2 regions of the Cellulomonas sp. P5_E12 genome follow, and region 1 is predicted to be linked to the other one. Evidence: predicted binding sites of a transcription regulator. Region 1 holds the regulator's gene; the other holds the start of a gene.

Region 1 (5,935 bases):
CGCCTGCGGTCGCGGGAGGTGCACTCGATCGTCGTGTCGGCGCACACCGGCGAGGGCATCGACGAGCTGCAGGCGCTCGTCGCCGACCAGCTGCCGCGCCCCGGCGTGGCCGTCGACCTCGTCGTGCCCTACCACCGCGGTGACCTGATCAGCCGGGTGCACGAGCACGGCGACATCCAGGCCGAGGAGCACACGGCCGACGGGACGGCGATCCGCGCGCGCGTCGACGCCGGCCTGGCCTCCGAGCTCGAGGCGGCCGCGCTCGCGCGTCCGTGAGCGTCGTCGGCCGCCACTAGGCTGACGCGGTGCCAGACGCCGACCCCTCCGTCGACAAGCTGCTCGACGTCGCGGTCGAGGCGCTCGGCGGCGTCCGTCGTGACGGTCAGCACCAGATGGCGGTGGCCGTCGCGGAGACCATCGACAAGGGCGAGCACCTGCTCGTCCAGGCCGGGACCGGCACCGGCAAGTCGCTCGGGTACCTGGTGCCCGCGCTGCGCCACGCGGTGCTCGAGAACGAGCACGTGGTCGTCTCCACGGCGACGCTCGCGCTGCAGCGGCAGATCATCACGAGGGACCTGCCGCTCGTCGCGAAGGCCCTCGAGCCGCACCTCCCGCGGACGCCGTCGATCGCGCTGCTCAAGGGCTGGCACAACTACCTCTGCGTGCACAAGGTCGCCGGCGGTTACCCCGACGACGACACGGGCACGCTCTTCGACCTCGGCGAGCACGCGGGCGCGGCCGAGCACCCTGCGCCCGCCCGCACGGGTGCGACCGGCCCGACCGAGAGCCTGGGCGAGCAGGTGCTGCGGCTGCGGGAGTGGGCCGACGAGACCGAGACCGGGGACCGCGACGACCTCGTCCCCGGCGTCACGGCGCAGGCCTGGCGGCAGGTCTCGGTCACCTCGCTGGAGTGCCTCGGCGGCAAGTGCCCGATGCTCGCCGAGTGCTTCCCCGAGAAGGCGAAGGCCGCGTCGCGCGAGGCGGACGTGGTCGTCACCAACCACGCGATGCTCGGGATCGCCGCGTCGGGATCGCCCGGCGTCCTGCCCGAGCACCAGGTGCTCGTCGTCGACGAGGCCCACGAGCTCACGGACCGCGTGACCGCCCAGGCGACCTCCGAGCTGTCCGTGGCCACCATCGAGCACGCCGCCCGCCTGGCCCGACGGCACGGCGGGGTCCCGACGACCGACCTGGACGCCGCGAGCCAGGCGCTCGCGACCGTGCTCGTCGGCCTGCCCGAGGCGCGCTTCCGCGACGGACTGCCGCCCGCCGCCCGGGACGCGGTGGCGAGCGTGCGCGACGCCACGCGCGCGCTGCTCAGCGTGCTCAAGCCGGAGTCCGGGCCGAACGCGCCCGCCGAGGGTGGCCGCAAGATGGCCCAGGCGACCATGCTCGCGCTGCACGAGGTGGCCGACCGGATGGCCGCGGACCCCGACGACAACCGGCACACCGTCCTGTGGTGCTCCCGCAGCGAGGACCGCCGCGGCAGCATGCTCACGCGCCTGTACGCCGCCCCGCTCGCCGTCAACGGCCTCATCCGCACCCATCTGCTGGCGGGTCGCTCCGGTGTGCTCACGTCGGCAACCCTCGAGCTCGGCGGCTCGTTCGACCCGATCGCCCGCGCGGTCGGTCTCGAGGTGCGCCCCGACGCCGAGCCGGTCGGACCCACCTCGCTGGCCGGCGCACCGAGCGCCGCGCCCGCCGGGCAGCCCTGGCGCGGGCTCGACGTCGGCAGCCCGTTCGACTACCCGAAGCAGGGGATCCTCTACCTCGCGCGGCACCTGCCGAAGCCCGGGCGCGAGCCGGCCACGGACGCGCAGCTGGACGAGATCGCGGAGCTGGTCACCGCGGCCGGCGGCCGGACGCTCGGCCTGTTCTCGTCGCGCCGCGCGGCGATCGCGGCCGCGGCCGCCATGCGCGAGCGCCTCGACGTCCCGATCCTCGTCCAGGGCGACGACCAGCTGCCGACCCTCGTCTCGCAGTTCATCGCCGACGAGCCCACCTGCCTGTTCGGCACCCTGTCGCTCTGGCAGGGCGTCGACGTCCCCGGCGCCACCTGCCGTCTCGTCATCATCGACCGCATCCCGTTCCCGCGGCCCGACGACCCCGTGACCTCCGCCCGCTCGGACGCGATCGAGGCGGCGGGCGGGAACGGCTTCCTCGCGGTCTCCGCCACCCACGCCGCTCTCCTGCTCGCCCAGGGCGCCGGTCGCCTGATCCGGACCAGCGAGGACCGTGGTGTCGTGGCGGTGCTCGACCCCCGGCTGGCGACCGCCGGCTACGGCAGCTTCCTCACGCGGTCGCTGCCCGACTTCTGGCGGACCACCGACCGCGCCGTGGCCGTCTCCGCGCTGCAGCGGCTCGCCACCGCCGGATAGCCTCGTCGGGTCGACGACCCGGAGGTAAGCAAGATGACCGAGAGCCTGGACATGGAAGACGTCGGCATGGCCCCCTACCGGAGCGCGCGCCGCACGTCGAAGCTCGCGATCGTGGGCGCGGGGGCCGTCGGATCGACGATGGCGTACGCCGCGCTGATGCGCGGGGCCGCCCGCTCGGTGGCCCTGTACGACATCAACGCGGCGAAGGTGCAGGCGGAGGCGCTCGACCTCGGGCACGGCATCCAGTTCATGCCGATGGCGCAGGTGGTCGGTTCCGACGACATCGCGGTGTGCGCGGACGCGGACGTCGTGATGTTCACCGCGGGTGCGAAGCAGAAGCCCGGGCAGTCCCGGATCGAGCTCGCGGAGGCGACCATCGGTCTGGTCCGCAAGGTGCTCCCGGCGCTGGTCGAGGTCGCGCCCGAGGCGGTCTACGTCATGGTGACCAACCCCGTCGACGTCGTCACCTACGCGGCGCTGCAGATCTCCGGGCTGCCGCCCGCCCAGCTGTTCGGCTCGGGCACCGTGCTCGACTCGTCGCGGCTGCGCTACCTGATCGCGCAGCACACGGGCGTCGCCGTGCAGAACGTGCACGCCTACATCGCGGGCGAGCACGGCGACACGGAGCTTCCGCTCTGGGGGTCCGCCAGCATCGGCTCCGTCCCGCTGCTCGAGTGGACCGGGGCCGGCGGGGCCGGTCCGCTCACCGCCGAGGTGCGGGAGAGCATCACGCGCGAGGTGGTCGAGTCGGCGTACCGCATCATCGAGGGCAAGGGCGCGACGAACTACGCGGTGGCGCTGGCCGGGTCGCGGATCATCGAGGCCATCGTCAAGGACGAGGGCCGGGTCCTTCCCGTCTCGTCGTTGCTCGACGACTTCCACGGCATCAGCGACGTGTGCCTGTCGGTGCCCGCCATCGTCGGCGCGCACGGTGTGGGCGAACGCCTGCCCGTACCGCTGTCCGACAGCGAGCTCGCCGGGCTGCGGAAGTCGGCCGACGCGGTGCGCGCGGTCGCCCGGCAGTTCGGATTCTGAGTGAGCTGCCGGGCCGCCCTCGTCGGAGGGTGGCCCGGCAGGCGCGTCAGAGGCTGCGCAGCACGCTGACGACGCGACCGAGGATGGTCGACTCGTCGCCCGGGATCGGCGAGTACGCCGGGTTGTGCGGCATGAGCCAGACGTGGCCGTCGATGCGCTTGAGCGTCTTGACCGTGGCCTCGCCGTCGATCATGGCCGCGACGATCTCGCCCTGCTCCGCCACGGGCTGCCGACGGACCACGACCCAGTCGCCGTCGCAGATCGCGGCGTCGATCATCGAGTCGCCGCTGACCTTGAGCAGGAACAGGTCGCCGTCCCCGACCAGCTGACGGGGGAGCGGGAACACGTCCTCCACCACCTGCTCGGCCAGGATGGGACCGCCCGCCGCGATCCGACCGACGACCGGGACGTAGGACGGGGCCGGCATGCGCTCGCCGTCGGCCTGGTCGGGGAAGTTCGAGCGGCTGCCGTCGGGCGCCGTCCAGGTGCCGACACCGCGCGAGTCGTCTGCGTGCACGACCTCGATGGCGCGGGGGCGGTTGGGGTCCCGGCGCAGGTAGCCCTTGCGCTCGAGCGCGGTGAGCTGGTGCTTGACGCTGGACGGGCTGGTCAGGCCGACGGCCTCGCCGATCTCGCGCATGCTCGGCGGGTACCCGCGGGACTCGACCGACGACCGGATCGTGTCGAGCACCAGCCGCTGACGCGCCGTGAGGCCGTCCGGACCGGGCGCGCTGTCCGGCAGCGCGTGGATCGTCGCCAGGTCCTGCTCGGGCTGGGACGTGTCCCGTGAGTCCGTCACTGCGCTCCTCCTCCGTAGGGCGGCCGCCTCTCGGCCCGCTCCGCCTCCTCCGCCTGCTCCACCCGCGCTCCCGGGCCCGTGACCTGCGCTGACGGGAACCTCCCGGCGGGCGTGTCAGTGGCTCGTGGTGCGCTTGTGCCGCATCGCCAGCCTAGGGATTTCGGGACCGAAGATCAAACATCTGTTCGATCGTGTCTCGACAGTGTCACCGGATGCTGGTAGACATCGTACAGACGTTCGACGAACAGGCGTTCGACGATCAGCGGTACCCCGGGAGCCCGGGCCGAGCAGGAACGAGAGACGTGATGAGCGCGATGGTGATGGGACCGGYGATGCCGACCTTGTCGAGCATGTCGAGCTTCGCGACGCCGAGCACCCGGCCGAGCAGCGCCGGCCGGACGGCCGGCGCGCGTCGGACCGCGGCTGTGAGCCGGGCGGCCGACGCCGGTCGACCCGCAGCGGCGCACCTCCGCCTCACCCCTCGCGGCCGCGCCGTGCTCTGGGTCCTCGCCGCCGTGGTCGTCGCTCTCGTGACGCTGCTCGGCAGCCGCGCCGCCGCCGACGGTCCCGTGGGCGCGCAGGAGGTCGTGCGGCACACGGTCGAGCCGGGGGAGACCCTCTGGGAGATCGCCGCATCGGTCGCGGGCCCGTCCGAGGACGTCCGGGACGTGGTGTTCGACCTGGTCCGTCTCAACGAGCTGCCCGACGCCGGCCTCATGGCCGGTCAGGTCATCGTCGTCCCTGCAGGCTGAGGAGCGACCGCGCCGTCCGGACGGAGTGAAGGCCGAGCGCCGTCAGCCGGCGACGCGGTTGCTACCGTCGGCGTCGCTTGCTAGGTTAGCCTTACCTCACAAGGCGAGCTGGGGGGCTTGCCAGGGGTGCGGGACCCGGGGTGCGGGAGCATCCCGCTCTGGACCCGCAGTATTGCGCGGCGCCGAGGCGAGTCGGCCCGTGACAAGGGACGGGGGCGTCCCCGCGACGGGCGGCCATCGTCGGATGGCCGCCCTTCGTGCATGCTTCGTCGTTCCTCTCGTCGGCTCGCGTGCACGTCAGGGTGCTGGCGCGGGTCGACCTTGCACCGTCGCAGACCGTGGCCTAGCGTCACGGGGGCGTTCCGACGCCATTGCCGCCGGCCGACCTCTCGGCCGGGCGTGCCAGCTCGAAGGGGATCACGGTGCACTGTCCGTTCTGCCGTCACCCGGACTCGCGGGTCGTCGACTCGCGGACCTCGGACGACGGGTCGACCATCCGGCGCCGGCGTCAGTGCCCGCACTGCAACCGTCGCTTCACCACGGTCGAGACCGCCAGCCTCTCGGTGGTCAAGCGGTCCGGGGCCACCGAACCGTTCAGCCGCGAGAAGATCGCCGGCGGGGTGCGCAAGGCCTGCCAGGGCCGCCCGGTGAGCGAGGACGACCTCGCGCTCCTGGCACAGAAGGTCGAGGAGACCCTGCGAGGCGCGGGCTCGGCGGAGATCGACGCCTACGAGATCGGGCTGGCCATCCTGGGACCGCTCCGGGAGCTCGACGAGGTGGCCTACCTGCGGTTCGCCAGCGTGTACCAGGCGTTCGACTCCCTGGAGGACTTCGAGGCCGCGATCACGGTCCTGCGTGCCGAGCGTGACGGCACCGAGGACGACGAGGAGCCCGACGCGACAGTCGAGCCGCAGGACGAGGCCGCCCGCACGACCTGACGGCCGAGCTCCAGCACGCCTCGTCCTCTGTCG
Region 2 (5,935 bases), on a different contig from region 1:
GCGAGCACCAGCGCCGCGGCGGCCGCGACGAGGATGACGAGCGCCGTGATGATCGCCCCGAGCGGGATGGTCGAGCTCGCCACGGCCGGGTCGTGGCTGAAGGGCACCTCGACGACCACGGTCTCCGTGACGGTCGGCTCGGGCGAGGGAACGGCCGTGGTGGTCTCGTCGGTCGGGGTCGGGGTCGGGACCGGCGCCACCGAGCTGGACTCCGTCGGCGCGACGGTGTCCACGGGCGCGGGGGTCGACGGAGCGGTGCTCGTGGTGGTCGTGGGCTCCGGGAGAGTCTCGACGGGGTCGGGTGTGACGGCAGCGGTCACCCCGGGGTCCGGCGCGGCGCCCGCGGCCGAGCCGCTCACGGCCCGGTCCGGGAGACGAACGCGGCGTAGCGGTCGAGGATCAGCGGCCAGTCGGTGAACTTGTCGCGGAAGCTCGCGTTGCCCTCGTCCCAGCCGCCGTGCTCGAGCTCGACGCGCGTGCCGCCCTCGTCCAGCGGCACGAACTGCACGGTGATCCGGCTCGGGTGCTCGGAGGTCTGGCCGAGCGTCGAGGTGTGCACGACGAGCGCGCCGCGGGCGATCGCGAGCACCCGCCCCCACACGACGTCGCCGAGGGTCGCGTCGACCAGGTAGACGCGCCCACCGACCCGGGGCTCGATGCCGGCGCCGCGGAACCCGGCCGGGTCCGGCGTGTAGTCGGGGTGCCACCACTGCCCGATCCCGTCGACCCACGCGTCGAACGCCTCCACCGGTGTGGGGGCGACGACGAGCTGGTGACGGATCGGCTCTATCACGACACGGGGTCGCCGTCGCCGTACGGGGGCAGCCGAAGCGTGCGGGCGTCCGTCGCCAGGATCGCCGGGGTCGCCGCGCGCAGCGACTCGACGGTGTCCGTGCCGGCGCGCACGAACCGCCCCGACAGCCCGTCGAGCTCCCCGTCCCCGAACGCCCGGACCAGCTCGGCGACGGCCTCGACCGGCGTCCACTCCGTCCGCCCCTCGTGCAGCGGCATCGACGTGGTCATCGCCGTCTCGACGTGCCCGGGCGCGAGATCGAGCACGCGGATCCCCCGGTCCCGGTACTGCGCGTCCAGCTGCGTGGTGAAGCGCGCCAGCGCGCCCTTGCTGATGGCGTAGCCGGTGTAGCTGGTCATCGCCCGGTGGCCCGCGCCGGAGTTGAGGTTGAGCACCCGCCCGTCGCCGCGCGCGAGCATGCCGGGCAGCACCGCGTGCGTGACGAGCAGCGGACCGCGGACGTTGGCCTCGATGACGCGCCAGGAGTCCTCGACGTCGTCGTCGACGAACGACACCTCCGCGCGCTCGATCACGCCCGCGTTGTTGACCAGAAGCCCGATGCCGCCGAGCGCTTCCTCGACCCGCGCGACCGCGTCGAGCACGGCCGTCCGGTCGACGAGGTCCGCCGCGGCCACGACCGCCGCGTCGGCGTCGACCTCCTCGGCGACGGCGTCCAGGTGCGCCCGGGTCCGGCCGACGAGCGCGACGCGGTACCCGGCGCGCGCCAGACCCAGCGCGATCCCCCGGCCGATCCCCCGCCCGGCACCCGTGACCAGCGCCGTCCTCATCGCGCCGCCTCGACCGCATCGCGCAGCCGGTCGAGCGTGACCTTCCCGTGGTAGCGCGCGCCGCCGACGAACACCGTCGGCGTCCCCCGCACCCCGAGCTCGATGCCGGCGGCGTAGTCCGCCGAGATGGCCGGTGCGTAGGCCTGCGCACCCTCGCCGGCCACCTCGGCGGGGTCGATCCCGAGCGCGCGTGCGGCAGCGCGCAGATCCTGCTCGGAGAGGCGGTCCTGGTGGCTCATCAGCTCGTCGTGCATCTCCCAGAACTTGCCGTGGGTACCTGCTGCCTCGGCGGCCAGGGCAGCCGAGAGCGCGTACGGGTGCACCTCGAACAGCGGGAAGTGCCGCCAGACCAGCCGCACCTGCCCGTCGGAGGTGTCCACCAGCTCGCGCAGCGCGGGCGCGGCTGCCCGGCAGTACGGGCACTCGAGGTCACCGAACTCGACCACGGTGACCGGGGCGTCGACGCGGCCGTACACGTGCCGCTCGGCGGGGATGTCGTCTGCCATGGGTCGAGGATGCCCGACCGCGCCGCGTCGGGACAGCGGAACGGGCCGCCCGGTCGTCGGCGATCGACCTGCACGTCAGGCGCCGTGTCGGATCTCCGACGCAGCCTCCGAGGCCGGCCAAGACCGCGGGCCCACGTGCCCTCTCCCTCAAGGAGGCATCCGCGAGCACGCGAGGACGCAGCGAGACGTCGAGTACCGCGCGATGCAGACGGGCCGCGGATCGGGCGCGACACCGTTCGGGTGCGACGTCGGGCTGAGCGCTCGGTCGCGGTGCCCTCAGGTGCGGAGTGGTTGTCCGTGTCGGTCGGTGAATCGCCATCGGCCTGAGTGGTCGCGGGTGATCTCGATGCCTCGGTCGTGGACGACCTCGTGGTGGTGCCAGCACAGCAGGGCGCCGGTGCGCACGTCGGTGGAGCCACCGTCGCGGTGCCAGTGCTCGGTGTGGTGGACCTCCGACATCGCCGGTGGCGCATCGCAGCCGGGGTATTGGCAGTGCTGGTCGCGGGCGATGATCGCCCGGCGTCTGGCACCCGTGTAGGTGCGTTCGGCGCGTCCCACGTTCAGCACCTGGGACTGGGGTCCGAACACGACCCGAGTGATCGCCGAGTCGCACGCGAGCCGTGCGAGCACGCTGTCCGGGATGGGACCGGTGCCGACCAGCTCCCCGACCGCGAACCGCTCGACGTCCCCGGCCCGCAGTGGCGGGCGCGGCGACGCGACATCGCCGACTGGTGGCGGCCCGTTCGGCGACGCGAGGACACCCGTGGTTATGTTCTGCGGCTCGCCCGTGGTGGCCGACCCGCCGCCGGACGCCCCGGTCGACCCGCCGCCGGACGCCCTGGCCGAACCGCCGCCGGACGCGCGGCCGCCGGACGAACGGCCGCCGGGTGCCCGGTCCAGCGCCCGGTGCAAGGTCTCGAGGTCGACCACGGCGGTGATGTGGGGGCGGTGGGTCCCGGTCGCGCCGGTCAGGTCCCGGTCCAGGACCAAGCGGGTCAGGTTCACCAATGCCCCCGCGCGGCGCCGCGCCGCCGGCTCACCCGCACTGTCCGCGCTCGTCGACATCACCGCGGACAGGGCCGCCTGCAACGCGTGGCCGTGCTCGCTCGTCAGGAACCCGCGCAGGTGGCACCCGTCCATCGTCTGGGCCAAGGTCAGGAACTCCCGGTCCGACGCATCCCTGTACCCGCGGTCGTCGGCGGCCGGGTCCGCGTGCGCGGCCCAGCGGCGGGCCAGCAGCTGGAACTGGGAGACCGGCAACACCCGGGCGAACTCCAGCAGAAACTGCTCCCCGCACTCCTCGGCCGGGGCGGCCAGCGCCGCACGGCGGTCCTCGGTGTTCGCCGCGCCGGCGATCGCGTGGGCGGCCTCCAGCGGCACTCTCCCGGCGACCGCCTCGACCGTGGTGGTGGGCAGGTCGTCCCGGAACGCCCGCCCGAGCGTTACCAGACGCTTCGCTTGCCCGTGAGGGAGGCGACCCTGCGCCGCGACCCACGACGTGATCGACCGCGCACCCTCCAGCGCCCACCACCCATCGGCCTCCACCACAGGAACCACCCGCGCCGCGATCGCGGACAACCGCCCCGCCAACCCCAGGGCCTCCCGCACCACCTCGACCGCAGCCACACCCTCCAGCCGCCCCGCCGAGGTCGACGGATCCGACGCGACCGCCAACGCATCGACCGCCGACCTCAACGCCGCCAACGCGACCGCCGCAGGCGAGCCCACGCCCGTCTCCGGTGACCCGCCGACCGACCCGGCCGACCCGGTCGACCCGGCCGACCCGGCCGACCCGGCCGACCCGGTCGACCCTCTCGAGTCGGCCGACCCTCTCGAGTCGGCCGGCAAGCCTGACGCAGAGCCGGCAACGCCACGGTCCTCGTCGATCGACACCGTCAGCCACCTCCTTCGCGCCACCGGGACGGACCCGAGAATCGAGCCCGACGATCCGCCCACAAAGAAGTGTTCCAGGCACCACTGACATTCACCGGTGCATTCATTCGCATCGTGAGACGAGGGTCGAAACCACATCGTCGCAGGTCACAGCGCCACCGAGCCGTCCACAGCCGCCAAATTCTTGGCGTTCATCCACAAGACAACGGACGCATGCGGAGAATACAAGAGCCGACAACCTCCGATGCCCATGGCATTTCGCGGCTCTGCTGAAGAGAGTGTCGGCCACAACCCGACAGAAGACGCACTCATCAACGCTCACGGAGCCCAGCTGTGCCCGGGTCGGCGGCTCCAGCGACGCGTCTCGGTGATGGATGGCACCACCTTCACCGGGGTGCGAGCGAGCTGCAGCTTCCGCGCACGTAGCCACCAACAGGCGCGGCCCTGCGGGCAACGGTGGAACCACGAGAGTGGGGACGAGCAGGTCTCAGCGCCGCCGCGGCCGCAGCGGCGGGCTCACCGTCCCTGCGCCGGCAGCGATGCCGGCCACCAGGTCCCGCACGGCATCGACGGCCGACCACTGCGGCCGCCAGTCGAGCTCGCGCTCGGCACGAGAGGTGTCGAGCACCGGCGCGGCCAGCGCCATGTCGAGCCAGCCCGGCCCGACCGGCACCGCCCGGGCGTGCCACGCCGCGGCAAGCACCCCCCTCGCCTCGGAGACCGCGACGTCGCGCAGCCGCCCGCGCGCCACGACGTCGGCCACCTCGGGACCGCGCAGGACGTCAGGCGCGGCGATGTTGAACGCACCCCGCACGCGGCGGACCACTGCCTCGCGGTAGGCCTGCGCGGCGTCGTCGGCGTGGACCGCCTGCAGCCGCAGCCCCGTGGGCCACGGGAGCACAGGGAGCCGGCCGGCGATGGCGCGCTTCGGCGCCCAGGGACCCAGGAAGTACCGCGAGATCTCGTGCCCAGCGGCCCGCTGGAACACGAGCGCGGGGCGCAGCCGGGCGATCGCGAGGTCCGGGTAGCGCTCCTCGGCCTCGTCGAGCACGCGCTCGACGGCGGCCTTGTCCACGGAGTACGACGACGACCGCACGCCGTCGGTGGCCCAGCCCTCCCCGCGCGGGACGTCGTCGGGGGCGGGCGAGTAGGCGCCGACGCTGGACGCCACGACGACGTGCGGGACCCCCGCCCGACGAGCCGCCTCGACCACGTTCCGCGTCCCGGACACGTTGACGTCGTGGAGCCGCCGACGGTTGTGGCTCGGCTGGATGGCCCAGGCGAGGTGGACGACGGCGTCGGCACCGAGGAACGCGGGCTCGAGATCGTCGACGGCGGCCGGCGCCGCGACGTCGCACTCGACCCAGGACGCGACGCCGTAGGGGGTCGGAGGGGGCCAGCGCGGGATCCGTCGCGCGACGGCGACCACCGAGGTCACCGTCCCGTCGTCCACGAACCGCCGCAACAATGCCGTGCCGACGTTGCCGCTGGCACCGACCACGACGACCCTCATGCGCACACGCTCGCAGCACAGCGGACGCGGCGCATCTGGGGACCCGTGTCAGCCACCCGGCAGGACGTCGACGACGTCGCTCGGGCCGAGCGGGCTCGCGTCGTCGGAGCGCACGCCGTCGACCACGAACGAGCACCCACCGATGAGCTGGGCGAGCTCGCCGCCGTGCCGGATCAGGACCTGTGCGCGCAGCTCACCGACCGTCGAGGCGGGAACCTGCTCGGCGGCGGTGCCGGCGGCCTCGGCGGCGGCCGCCACGTACCGGACGAGCGCCATGGCCCCATGCTGCCACCGGACCCACGGTCCGGACAGGCACCCGTCAGAAGAGCAGGTGCTCCCGCGGCCGCCCCTTGGCCTCGAGCCCGAGCAGGAACCGCTTGGCGTCCAGGCCGGCCGCGAAGCCGGTGAGGGACCCGTCGGCGCCGATGACCCGGTGGCACGG

The links. The regulator LexA, encoded in region 1, represses DNA repair genes until DNA is damaged. The targets are predictions, from matches to a motif close to TCGAACANNTGTTCGA.
Region 2: ACXJKA_RS14850 (DUF222 domain-containing protein) is a predicted target of LexA. The motif match lies at 4,042-4,057, and genes of this name have one in related genera.

The regions. Positions count from the first base shown of each region.
Region 1 is NZ_JBFUMP010000011.1:53,616-59,550, reverse strand. It holds gene hflX (GTPase HflX) at 1-276, shown strand, start outside; gene ACXJKA_RS11075 (ATP-dependent DNA helicase) at 306-2,378, shown strand; gene ACXJKA_RS11070 (L-lactate dehydrogenase) at 2,412-3,413, shown strand; gene lexA (transcriptional repressor LexA) at 3,460-4,212, opposite strand; gene ACXJKA_RS11060 (LysM peptidoglycan-binding domain-containing protein) at 4,563-4,964, shown strand; gene nrdR (transcriptional regulator NrdR) at 5,387-5,902, shown strand.
Region 2 is NZ_JBFUMP010000018.1:17,221-23,155, reverse strand. It holds gene ACXJKA_RS14870 (threonine/serine ThrE exporter family protein) at 1-359, opposite strand, end outside; gene ACXJKA_RS14865 (SRPBCC domain-containing protein) at 356-793, opposite strand; gene ACXJKA_RS14860 (SDR family NAD(P)-dependent oxidoreductase) at 790-1,581, opposite strand; gene ACXJKA_RS14855 (DsbA family protein) at 1,578-2,087, opposite strand; gene ACXJKA_RS14850 (DUF222 domain-containing protein) at 2,364-3,815, opposite strand; gene ACXJKA_RS14845 (NAD-dependent epimerase/dehydratase family protein) at 4,468-5,493, opposite strand; gene ACXJKA_RS14840 (MoaD/ThiS family protein) at 5,542-5,769, opposite strand; gene ACXJKA_RS14835 (methylated-DNA--[protein]-cysteine S-methyltransferase) at 5,813-5,935, opposite strand, start outside.